3 regions of the Serratia symbiotica genome follow, and region 2 is predicted to be linked to each of the others. Evidence: predicted binding sites of a transcription regulator. Region 2 holds the regulator's gene; each other region holds the start of a gene.

Region 1 (3,287 bases), 920 kb from region 2:
CCTGCGACAAGTTCAGTGATGGGCTGCAGTTGTTGCCAGCCTTGGAGTGCATACCGTAACGCAGGCCCGCGTCAACATGGTACTGTCGGTCAGTTCCAGATTGTCTTCGGCGAACAGTGAAAAGACATGGGCAGAAGCATAAGGGCTACGAGTGCCGCTCTCTCGGCCGGGTAAGGTTCTTCCCACCAGCTTTTGACTGGTTGACGATGCATCTTTCATGTGCTGCTGGTTCCATTCGGCACCCAGAGTAGCGGTTTGTGTTACGCCGAGTTCAAGCGGCATATTGACTTCGCTGTGTGCCAGGAAACTGTCCAGTTTGGTGGTCCTGAAACCAGGATCCTTGAGATTAAAGATGCCCTCGGGGCCGCCGGCCAACCCTTCGTTCAGGCGGGTATTGCGGGTGCGCTCAAATTGCACGTAGTTGTTGGTGCTGACGCCATTGTGCACCGTGGTAGTTCAAACCGTAGTTTTCGCGATAAATGCGGTTGGTCTCTTTACCGGAGTTACTTTGCACCAGCGCAATGGTGTTGGTGTTCTGGGTATCCCCGGCATACAAATTGCCCTGGCGGTCATAGGCATATTCGAACTCCAGCGACTGCAAATGGGCGAAGTCCCAGTGAAGCAGTGCATCAATGTTTTTATTGATGACGCCTTCGCGCCCAGCGGGAATGCTATTGATATGGGTAGGTACACGTTCAGATTTATAGGGTGCATTGATATCCCATGCATCGGCCTGCCTTTTGCTGTAGCCGCCAAACAGACGGAAACTCAATTGATCACTCAATGGGCCGGACAGGCTGAAGTCGGTGCGCTTAGCGGCACCTTCCTGCTTATGCTGGGGTAGGTTGAAATAGCCGTTCAGCGTACCGTGTAATGCGTTGCTGGTCTTCTTGGTGATGATATTGATCACGCCGCCAGCAGCACCACTGCCATAACGCGCTGCTGCGGGGCCGCGCAGCACATCAATGCGTTCGATCATTTCAGGCGGCACCCAGGCGGTATCACCGCGTGTATCATGCTCTCCGCGCCAGCCTTGACGCACCGAGTTGCGGCTAGAGGCGGGTCTGCCGTCGATCAGGATCAAGGTATTTTCTGGCTCCATGCCGCGAATATCGATCTGGCGGTTGTTGCCACCTTGGCCACTGTTGGCGTTGCTCGTCAGGTTAACCCCTGGCATGGTGCGGATCAATTCGTTGATATCACGCGCCGGCGGGCGTTTCTTGATGTCTTCGGCGGTGATGGTGGAAACCCCTGGTGCCTGCAAGTTCTGCCTGGCAGCGGCCACCACGATGGTGTCTTCCGCTCGTAGTTTTTTATCGGCTGAACTGGTGTTTTCTTCGGTGGTGGTGTCTGTCTGCTACGTGGCGTTGGCCATCGCTGATGTTAGCCCTAACCCAATGATAGTGGCTAAAGAATAACGAGATAATGTGCGGTTCGTTGGTGTGTCCTACTTTGCTGCTATAACCCGCGCGAAGCGGGAAGAGTGGTGGTAGTTTTTGCGTGGTTGAGGCATTAAGAAATCAGCTGCGGCAGGGGATATAACCTTGTGTATCTAGCATCCCTCGCCATTGTGCAATTTCTGCACGGTTTCCAAGGTTAATACACCATTGTAAATGCAAATAAGTATCAATATTATTCTTCTTATTGCGTTACATTGCGTCTAGGCTAGTTCTCCTATCGTTACGGATAAGACCAATGTTTATCTGAACCGCCAACGACAAAACGGATAGGCATTGTGAATATAGAAAGCAGCAAATTATTGACCAGCCCCCATGCCGGTAGCCCGGGCTGGTGGTTGCAAGTGGTTCGTCGCGGCACCCCGTGGATGGAACCAGCGGATAATGGCCGATGGCGAGTTACGTTTTTCTGGCGTGATCCCCAGGGATGCGAGTTAACTTCCAACTGCCAGCGGGTATGGGTGCACATTAACTGCCTGACTGACCATCATCAGCCGAATCCCCCACAGAGCTTGCAACGTCTGAATGGTACCGACGTCTGGTATTGGCAGACAGAGCTGAACGGTGACTGGCGTGGTAGTTACTGTTTTATTCCCTGCTTTGATGAGTGTCTGCCAGAGCTCAGCAGCGATGACGCCCACGGCAACATGCACAACATGCGCCACTGGTGGTATCAGGTGTCTGCCAGCGCCACGCATGATCTACTCAATCCTCGCCGTGCTTGGTCGGGTACTAGCGGCCACTTTCTCTCTGGCCTGCATCTGCCGGAAGCGCCGCCGCAGCCGGCATGGCGCGCATTCGATGAGTATGAGATCACCAGCGGGCGTTGTACGCCAGCACCGCCAGCGCGTCTGCAACGTCATACCTGGTGCAGTGAGCGGCTGGGCAACAGCCGCAACGTCTGGATCTATACCACCGGCGATAGCCAGCCAACCGAACGCCCACTGGCTATTCTGCTCGATGGTCAATTCTGGGCGCAGCAGATGCCGGTGTGGGAACCGCTGATGCAACTGACACGCGGGGGCGCGCTGCCGCAAGCGGTATATGTGCTGATCGACGTTATCGATCTGAAGCAGCGTGCGCGCGAACTGACCTGCAAAGAAGATTTCTGGTTGGCAGTGCAGGAAGAACTGATGCCGCAGGTGGCCGAGTGGGCGTCATACAGCGACAGCCCCGCCAACACAGTAGTCGCGGGGCAGAGCTTCGGTGGGCTGTCTTCCCTGTATGCCGGGTTGCGTTGGCCACAGCGCTTTGGCGCGGTGATCAGCCAGTCCGGTTCATTCTGGTGGCCACGGCGCGACATGCTACAGCAGCCGACCATGCCGGACGATGCTGGTTGGTTGATACAACAGGTGGAAAAACATGGTTTGGGTCATTCCGGTGCGCTGAAAGTGTTTATGGAAGCTGGCTCGCATGAAACGCTGGTGTACCGAGTCAGTGGCCAAATGGCGACGCTGTTGAGCCATGCCGGGCATCGGGTGCATTACCGGGTAGTAGAAGGAGGACACGATGCGCTTTGTTGGCGCGGTGGTCTAACCGACGGATTACAGGCGGTGTGGGCCGTATCCTTTGCTACCAGCGGTCCCGTGCAGTTGGAGCCAGCTCTTTCATCAACACAAGGGGGGCAGAATGGAAAACCTGAATCCATTCGATGAACCACAGCAACGTAGCCTGGTGCTACGTAACGAACAACAATAACAATACAGCTTGTGGCCGGATTTCTGTGCGGTCTCTGCTCACTGGACGGTAGCATTCGGGCCAGCGGCGCGCACCGAGTGTGCCGAGTGGTTGGAACGGCATTGGCAGGATCTTCAGCCAGTATTACCGCCT
Region 2 (3,287 bases):
CCGCAGGGGCTTACAGCAGTAAGTAACTGGGGTGAGCGAGGAAAGCTAACGCACATGCAACTTGAAGTGTGACGGGTATAAGCGCTTTTTGATGCATACTCCCTTGCAGTACACCGCTACCTATGGCAAAAGAACAAACGGATCGCACGACGCTGGATCTATTCGCAGATGAACGCCGTCCGGGACGCCCGAAAACCAACCCACTATCTCGAGATGAACAGCTTAGAATCAATAAGCGCAATCAGCTACAGCGCGATAAAGTGCGTGGGTTGCGCCGCGTGGAGCTGAAAATCAACGCAAATGCGGTAGACGCTCTGAACAAACTGGCGGAACAGCGCAATATTAGCCGCAGCGAGCTTATCGAGCACATGCTGCTGGCGCAACTGGCAGAGCAGTGACCAGAACATTGATCGCTTTAGCCACACAGGCGTCGCAGCGTTCAGAATAAGATGTTTACCGGTAAGAACGCGCGCCGCTAGGGTGCTCCAAACTCTTGCCGGGTACTATTTCAACCGATGTTAGCGGAGTTATCCCTAACATCGTGTAATGCAATCTATTGAAATAAAAGGTTATACGCGATATGGCTACGGTAGGCATTTTCTTTGGCAGCGACACTGGCAATACCGAAAACATTGCCAAAATGATTCAGAAAATTCTCCAGACACAGTTTGGCGATGGGGTATCTGAAGTTCACGATATCGCAAAAAGCAGCAAAGAAGATCTTGAAGGTTTCGATATCCTACTGCTGGGCATACCAACCTGGTACTACGGTGAAGCACAGTGCGACTGGGATGACTTTTTTCCAATGCTGGAAGACGTGGACTTCAGCGGCAAGCTGGTTGCGTTGTTTGGTTGCGGCGACCAAGAAGACTACGCGGAATACTTCTGTGACGCGATGGGCACCCTCCGCGACATTATCGAGCCGCTCGGTGCCGCCATCGTTGGTCACTGGCCAACCAAGGGCTATCACTTCGAGGCATCCAAAGGCTTGGCAGACGATGACAACTTCATCGGGCTGGCGATCGACGAAGACCGCCAGCCCGAGCTAACCGACGAGCGCGTTTCAGCCTGGGTTACGCAGATCGTCGAAGAACTGAGCCTGGGTGATATCGTCGGCTGAGCGCCATTGTTGTTGACCAACAGTTGAACGTAGGCCCAGCCAAGTGCATAGTATTATCAGCAGTACAGATTGCTGTAATTAGAAGCGACACATTTGTAGCTTCCCACATTGTCACGGTAAACTGCGTCATCGGTTTATCTTAGCCATCAAAGCGTTGCGGTGATATAGTAAAGGAATTTAATCATATCACTACTAACAATGTGCGGTTTCCATTTAGAACAACCAGTTCTATAATGAGACGCAATTAACTCTTTATGCTAACCAATGACACAGGTGAAAACGCCTTACGTTGATTAGTATAGCAACAGGACTGAATCCGCATGACTGACAACAACATCGCATTAAAGAAGGCTGGTTTAAAAGTCACGCTTCCGCGACTCAAAATCCTGGAAGTACTGCAAAATCCGGAATGCCATCACGTCAGTGCGGAAGATTTGTACAAAAAACTGATAGATATGAGTGAAGAAATTGGGCTGGCGACGGTTTACCGCGTGCTGAACCAGTTTGATGATGCGGGCATTGTGACGCGTCACAATTTCGAAGGCGGCAAGTCAGTGTTCGAGCTGACTCAACAGTACCATCATGATCACCTAATCTGTCTGGACTGCGGCAAAGTGATCGAATTTAGTGATGAATCCATCGATACGCGTCAGCGGGATATCGCCAAGCGACACGGTATCAAACTCACCAACCACAGTCTGTACTTGTACGGCCACTGTGAAACTGGTGATTGCCGCGAAGACGATACGCTGCACGACAAGAAATAATCCCACTAGCGGGATTATTGATTAGCAGACTAAACCCGGCACTGACGCGGCTGGCCCCGCCCTTGTCCCTTGTCAGGTCACTGAAGAAAGTACCGCACACTAAGCGTACATTGTTGCAGCCATTTTGGACACGGACAGCGCACAACAACCGCAGCGCGCAGGGAGTCCATGAGGAGGGTGAGCACTGCCCAGGGCCAAAATGGCAAATAAGTAGCCTAATGGATAGGTTCTTACTTAAGAACAGTCTGATACTGTGTTGATCACCAACTATTTTCTCCCGATTTCAGCAGGCTATTAAATACGCGAATAACCACCCGTATCGAATAAATCCTCTTTGCTGGTCGGGTAAAGGATTAGGTAACCGGCTACCTCCGTCTCCGTGGAACCTGCCTTACACTTTTTCAGCACGACTGTAACGCTTGTTGTCCGGGCTTACCGCACGAACCCATACTTCACCTGTTACCACCGGCTTGGCCTGCACATCGTAACGCCGCCATTGCTTGCCGCCATCGCTAGAATATTCAATGCCCAACCCCGGCAAAGAGATATTGGCTTCCAGCTTGCCGCCGATGACGCGAGCACCCGGTACCGGCAGGCGATAGCTGATGCCCCCCTTGTCCAGCTTGGCCAACTCACGCTGGCCGATCAGGTTGGCGAAGCGCAGCCAGTCCTGCTCCAAGGCGTTGTCATCAACAAAGTGCGTTTCCCCACCCTGGTACACACGACCAGCCTGGTAATCCTGCTCCCAGGAAGCACGATGCCAGGCACGTTCGGCCACTGATAGCGAACGCGGGAAGATCATGTATTCCATCTGGGGATCGGTGCGTTGGGTTTCGCTCCACATCTGGGCGGAAATGCCATAGGCACCCGGCCAGGGTTTGCCGCTTTTGGCACTAAAGCGGTGGCCATCACGATCCACCGAGGTTTCAGCATTCTGCGGCAGGTTATCCGGCGCGAAGCTGAACATCTTGCGCTCGTCGCTGAAGCGGGTACCCCAGTAATAACCGCGTTCGTCTGGATTCACTTCGTACGGGAAGTCCATATAGACGTAATCCGGGTTAGAAAGGATCAGCTCGTATCCCTTGTTCGCCCAATCGTTGGCGCTGTCGAAGCCGCCCCAGTACAGGGTATCCCAGAAATTCACGCCCACGCGCGACGTGGCGAATACCTTGGCGTCCTGCGCATCTTTCAATCCGTCCTGCCAAGCCTGCATTCTGTCAATGCCGTGTGCCTTCACCTGTTGGCTGACTTCTTGCGCGAAGTAGCTCGGCAGGTGCTCCATATCGGCCACCTTGCCGTTGCTTATCATCGCTTGGCACACCTGGGATTTTGCCCAAGGCTTATCTTCTTTACTCTGATCGATAACGCCTTTGCCCGGCTCAGGTTTCACGCGATCGGTA
Region 3 (3,287 bases), 1.4 Mb from region 2:
GGCCGGCAGTAATCCATTTTCCAAAAATAGGGTGGTGAAAAGCACCGCGTAAACCACCCAAATCACGCTGGGATCGGCAAGGGCGGTAAAGTCCTGATGCCAAAGTGCTTGAATAATCGTACGTAATACATCCATTTTATGTCCCGTTGTATGCTGGTTACGCTGATAACCGCGTTCCCCAGTATCTATCTGTCTAGTGTACTGCTAATAACTCACGCAAACCTTAAAAAAGATAAATAAAGTTGGCTTTGAGTAACCGGCCAGCCAGTCAGCACGCTTTGGCGATGCGTTCGAAACCCGCCGCCAGATCGGCGATCAGGTCGTCAACGTTTTCCAGGCCGATATGTACGCGCACCAAAGTACCAGAAAAATCGACACCGCCAGCCGGACGGACTGCCGCCAACTCCTCCGGCTGATTGGTCAAGATCAACGACTCATACCCCCCCCAGGAGTAAGCCATACTAAAGTGGCTGAAGTTGTCGAGATAGGCGGCTAATTGTCTCTCATTCAGACGATCTTTCAGCACGAAGGAAAACAAGCCATTGCAGCCGCTGAAGTCGCGGCGGTAGAACTCATGGCCTTTGCAGCTAGGCAGTGCCGGATGATTGATCACGGCGACCTCAGGCCGACCAGTCAGCCAATTGGCGACTTCAATACTGCTCTGCCCATGCTGCTTGAGCCGCACCCACAGTGTGCGCAAGCCACGGCTCGCCATATAGGCGGTATCCGCATCCACCATTTGTCCCATCAGATAGGAATATTCACGCAGTGGGTTCCAACAACGCGCGTTGGCAACGGCGGTGCCGAGCATGTAATCAGCGTGGCCGATAATGTATTTGGTGCCAGACTGGATGGAAATATCAATATCGAAATCTAATGCTTTGAACAGCACACCCGCCGCCCAAGTATTGTCGATCATGATCACCACCTCCGGTGCCACGGCACGAATGGCCTGTACCATTGCAGGAATATCCTGTACTTCCATCGTGATAGAACCGGGAGATTCAAGAAACACTACGCGCGTGTTGGGCTGGATCAGTTCGGTGATACCAACGCCGATCAGCGGATCGAAATAGGTCGTGGCCACCTTCATGCGGCCAAGAATATGGGTGCAAAAGTCTTGCGTGGGTTCGTAGGCCGAGCCGGTCATCAGCAAGTGATCACCGGCACCAACAAACGACAAGATGGCGTTGGAAACCGCCGCCGCTCCGCAAGGATAGAGCACACAACCACTGCCGCCCTCCAGTTCCACCATCGCATCCTGCAAGGCAAAGTGCGTCAGGGTGCCACGGCGGCCATAGAATAACTCACCGTGGGCGCGGTTGGCAGTGGCGTGCTTCTTAGCCGCCACGGTTCCAAAAACCAATGAGGAGGCGCGTTGGGTAATGGGATTCACGGCCCCCTGGGTGTAGCGTTTGCTGCGGCCAGCGCCGATCAGCGTAGTTTCGATATGTTTTGACGTCATGATACTTGACCCACCGGTGGTTGCTGCACGCTGCCATTTTGTACTCTCTCTTAACGTTAGCACGCCACACAATAGCCATCCAGACGTTTTCACATCTAATAATGTGGTCGCTATAATCCGCTGCTCAACGTTGCTGAAATTTTCCAGATTATTTAGTAAATAATAATGAGAACTACTATCAATCCCTGATTGGTTTGATATGATCGCACGCTGATAATTCTTTCATTTTGATCGGTAACAAGTTTGGAGGCACAGCGTGAAGACGGCTGGCAAGAGTTTAAATCAAGGATCGCCCAGCATGGGTCGGGGGCAACAGGGTAAGGCTTTCGGCTACGCTCTGATCGCTTCAATGGTATTGGTGATTGGGCTAGCAGGTCGCGTACAGGCTGCGCCGGAAACACCTCCCGCCGTTACCGAAAGCGTTGTTCCTGGCTCCGTGCCAGAGAACATCACCCCGCTGGATCCAGCGCCAACTATTCAGCCACCAGCAACAGGTAACATGGATCTTTCTGTCTGGGGCATGTACCAGCACGCCGACATCGTGGTGAAAGTGGTGATGATTGGCCTGGTGCTGGCGTCTATCGTTACTTGGACTATTTTGTTCGCCAAAGGCAGCGAGCTGTTCTGTGCCAAGCGCCGCCTACTCCGCGAGCAGTGGGTATTGGCTGAGGTGCATTCGCTGGATGAAGCATCCAAGCTGGCGCAGAGTTTCTCGGAACAAAGTATCAGTGCAGTGTTGCTAAACGATGCGCAGAACGAGCTGGCGCTGTCAGCAAAATCCAACGACAACAGCGGCATTAAGGAACGCACCGGTTTCCGTCTTGAGCGCCGCGTAGCAGCTTACAGCCGTGACATGGCGCGCGGTAACGGCTTCCTGGCCACCATTGGCGCTATCTCACCGTTCATCGGCCTGTTCGGCACCGTTTGGGGGATCATGAACAGCTTTATTGGTATCGCACACTCGCAGACCACCAACCTAGCTGTGGTTGCGCCTGGCATCGCAGAAGCCCTGTTGGCAACGGCGCTGGGTCTGTGTGCTGCAATCCCAGCAGTCGTGATCTACAACATCTTCGCCCGTGTGATCAGTAGCCACCGCGCCCAGGTTAGCGACGTTGCAGCACAAGTGATGCTGTTACAGAGCCGCGATCTGGATCTGGCCGCAGCAGTGGAAGCCAAACGCTCCCCACACGCACAGCAACCACAGGTGGCGTGAGGGTATGGCGATGCGCTTAAATGAAGGTCTGGACGACAACGGCGAACTGCATGAAATCAACGTGACGCCGTTTATCGACGTGATGTTGGTGCTGTTGATCATCTTTATGGTGGCCGCGCCGCTAGCAACGGTGGATATTCGCGTCAACTTGCCAGCATCTTCCGCCAAACCACAGCCACGGCCAGAGAAACCAGTGTTTCTATCGGTGAAAGCGGACAAACAGCTCTATGTAGGCGATCAGCCGGTCAATGTCGATCAATTGTTGTTGGTACTGGATCAACGCACTCAGGCGAACAAAGAAACCACCATTTTCTTCCAGGCAGACAAGAGCGTGGACTATGAAACACTGATGAGCGTGATGGACACCTTGCGTAAAGCAGGTTACCTGAAAGTCGGGCTGGTGGGCATGGAAAGTACCACCAAATAGCAGGCTAGAAGGCGGTTCAGGTGCCACTTCAACGAGCTGTATACAGCCTCAGCGCGGCACAATCTTCACCCAACAACATCACACATAAGCCTGCTCTGGATGGCATTCACACACCGATGACATCCATGAGCAAGCAAGGCTATCGCCTGATTTTTTAATTGCACCCTCACAGAGTTACGGGT

Evidence for each region. The regulator Fur, encoded in region 2, represses iron uptake genes when iron is present. The targets are predictions, from matches to a motif close to ATAATAATGAGAACNACTATCAA.
Region 1: the regulator Fur is predicted to act here: its motif matches at 1,614-1,636, upstream of fes (enterochelin esterase).
Region 3: the regulator Fur is predicted to act here: its motif matches at 1,625-1,647, upstream of exbB (tol-pal system-associated acyl-CoA thioesterase).

The regions. Positions count from the first base shown of each region.
Region 1 is NZ_CP050855.1:2,842,301-2,845,587, reverse strand. It holds partial or broken gene SYMBAF_RS18120 (TonB-dependent siderophore receptor) at 1-1,375, opposite strand, end outside; gene fes (enterochelin esterase) at 1,736-3,112, shown strand; gene SYMBAF_RS18535 (MbtH family NRPS accessory protein) at 3,165-3,287, shown strand, end outside.
Region 2 is NZ_CP050855.1:1,919,541-1,922,827, forward strand. It holds gene ybfE (LexA regulated protein) at 123-398, shown strand; gene fldA (flavodoxin FldA) at 581-1,120, shown strand; gene fur (ferric iron uptake transcriptional regulator) at 1,441-1,887, shown strand; gene SYMBAF_RS09595 (beta-N-acetylhexosaminidase) at 2,279-3,287, opposite strand, start outside.
Region 3 is NZ_CP050855.1:560,162-563,448, reverse strand. It holds gene SYMBAF_RS02920 (DedA family protein) at 1-135, opposite strand, end outside; gene metC (cystathionine beta-lyase) at 269-1,465, opposite strand; gene exbB (tol-pal system-associated acyl-CoA thioesterase) at 1,722-2,678, shown strand; gene exbD (TonB system transport protein ExbD) at 2,683-3,105, shown strand.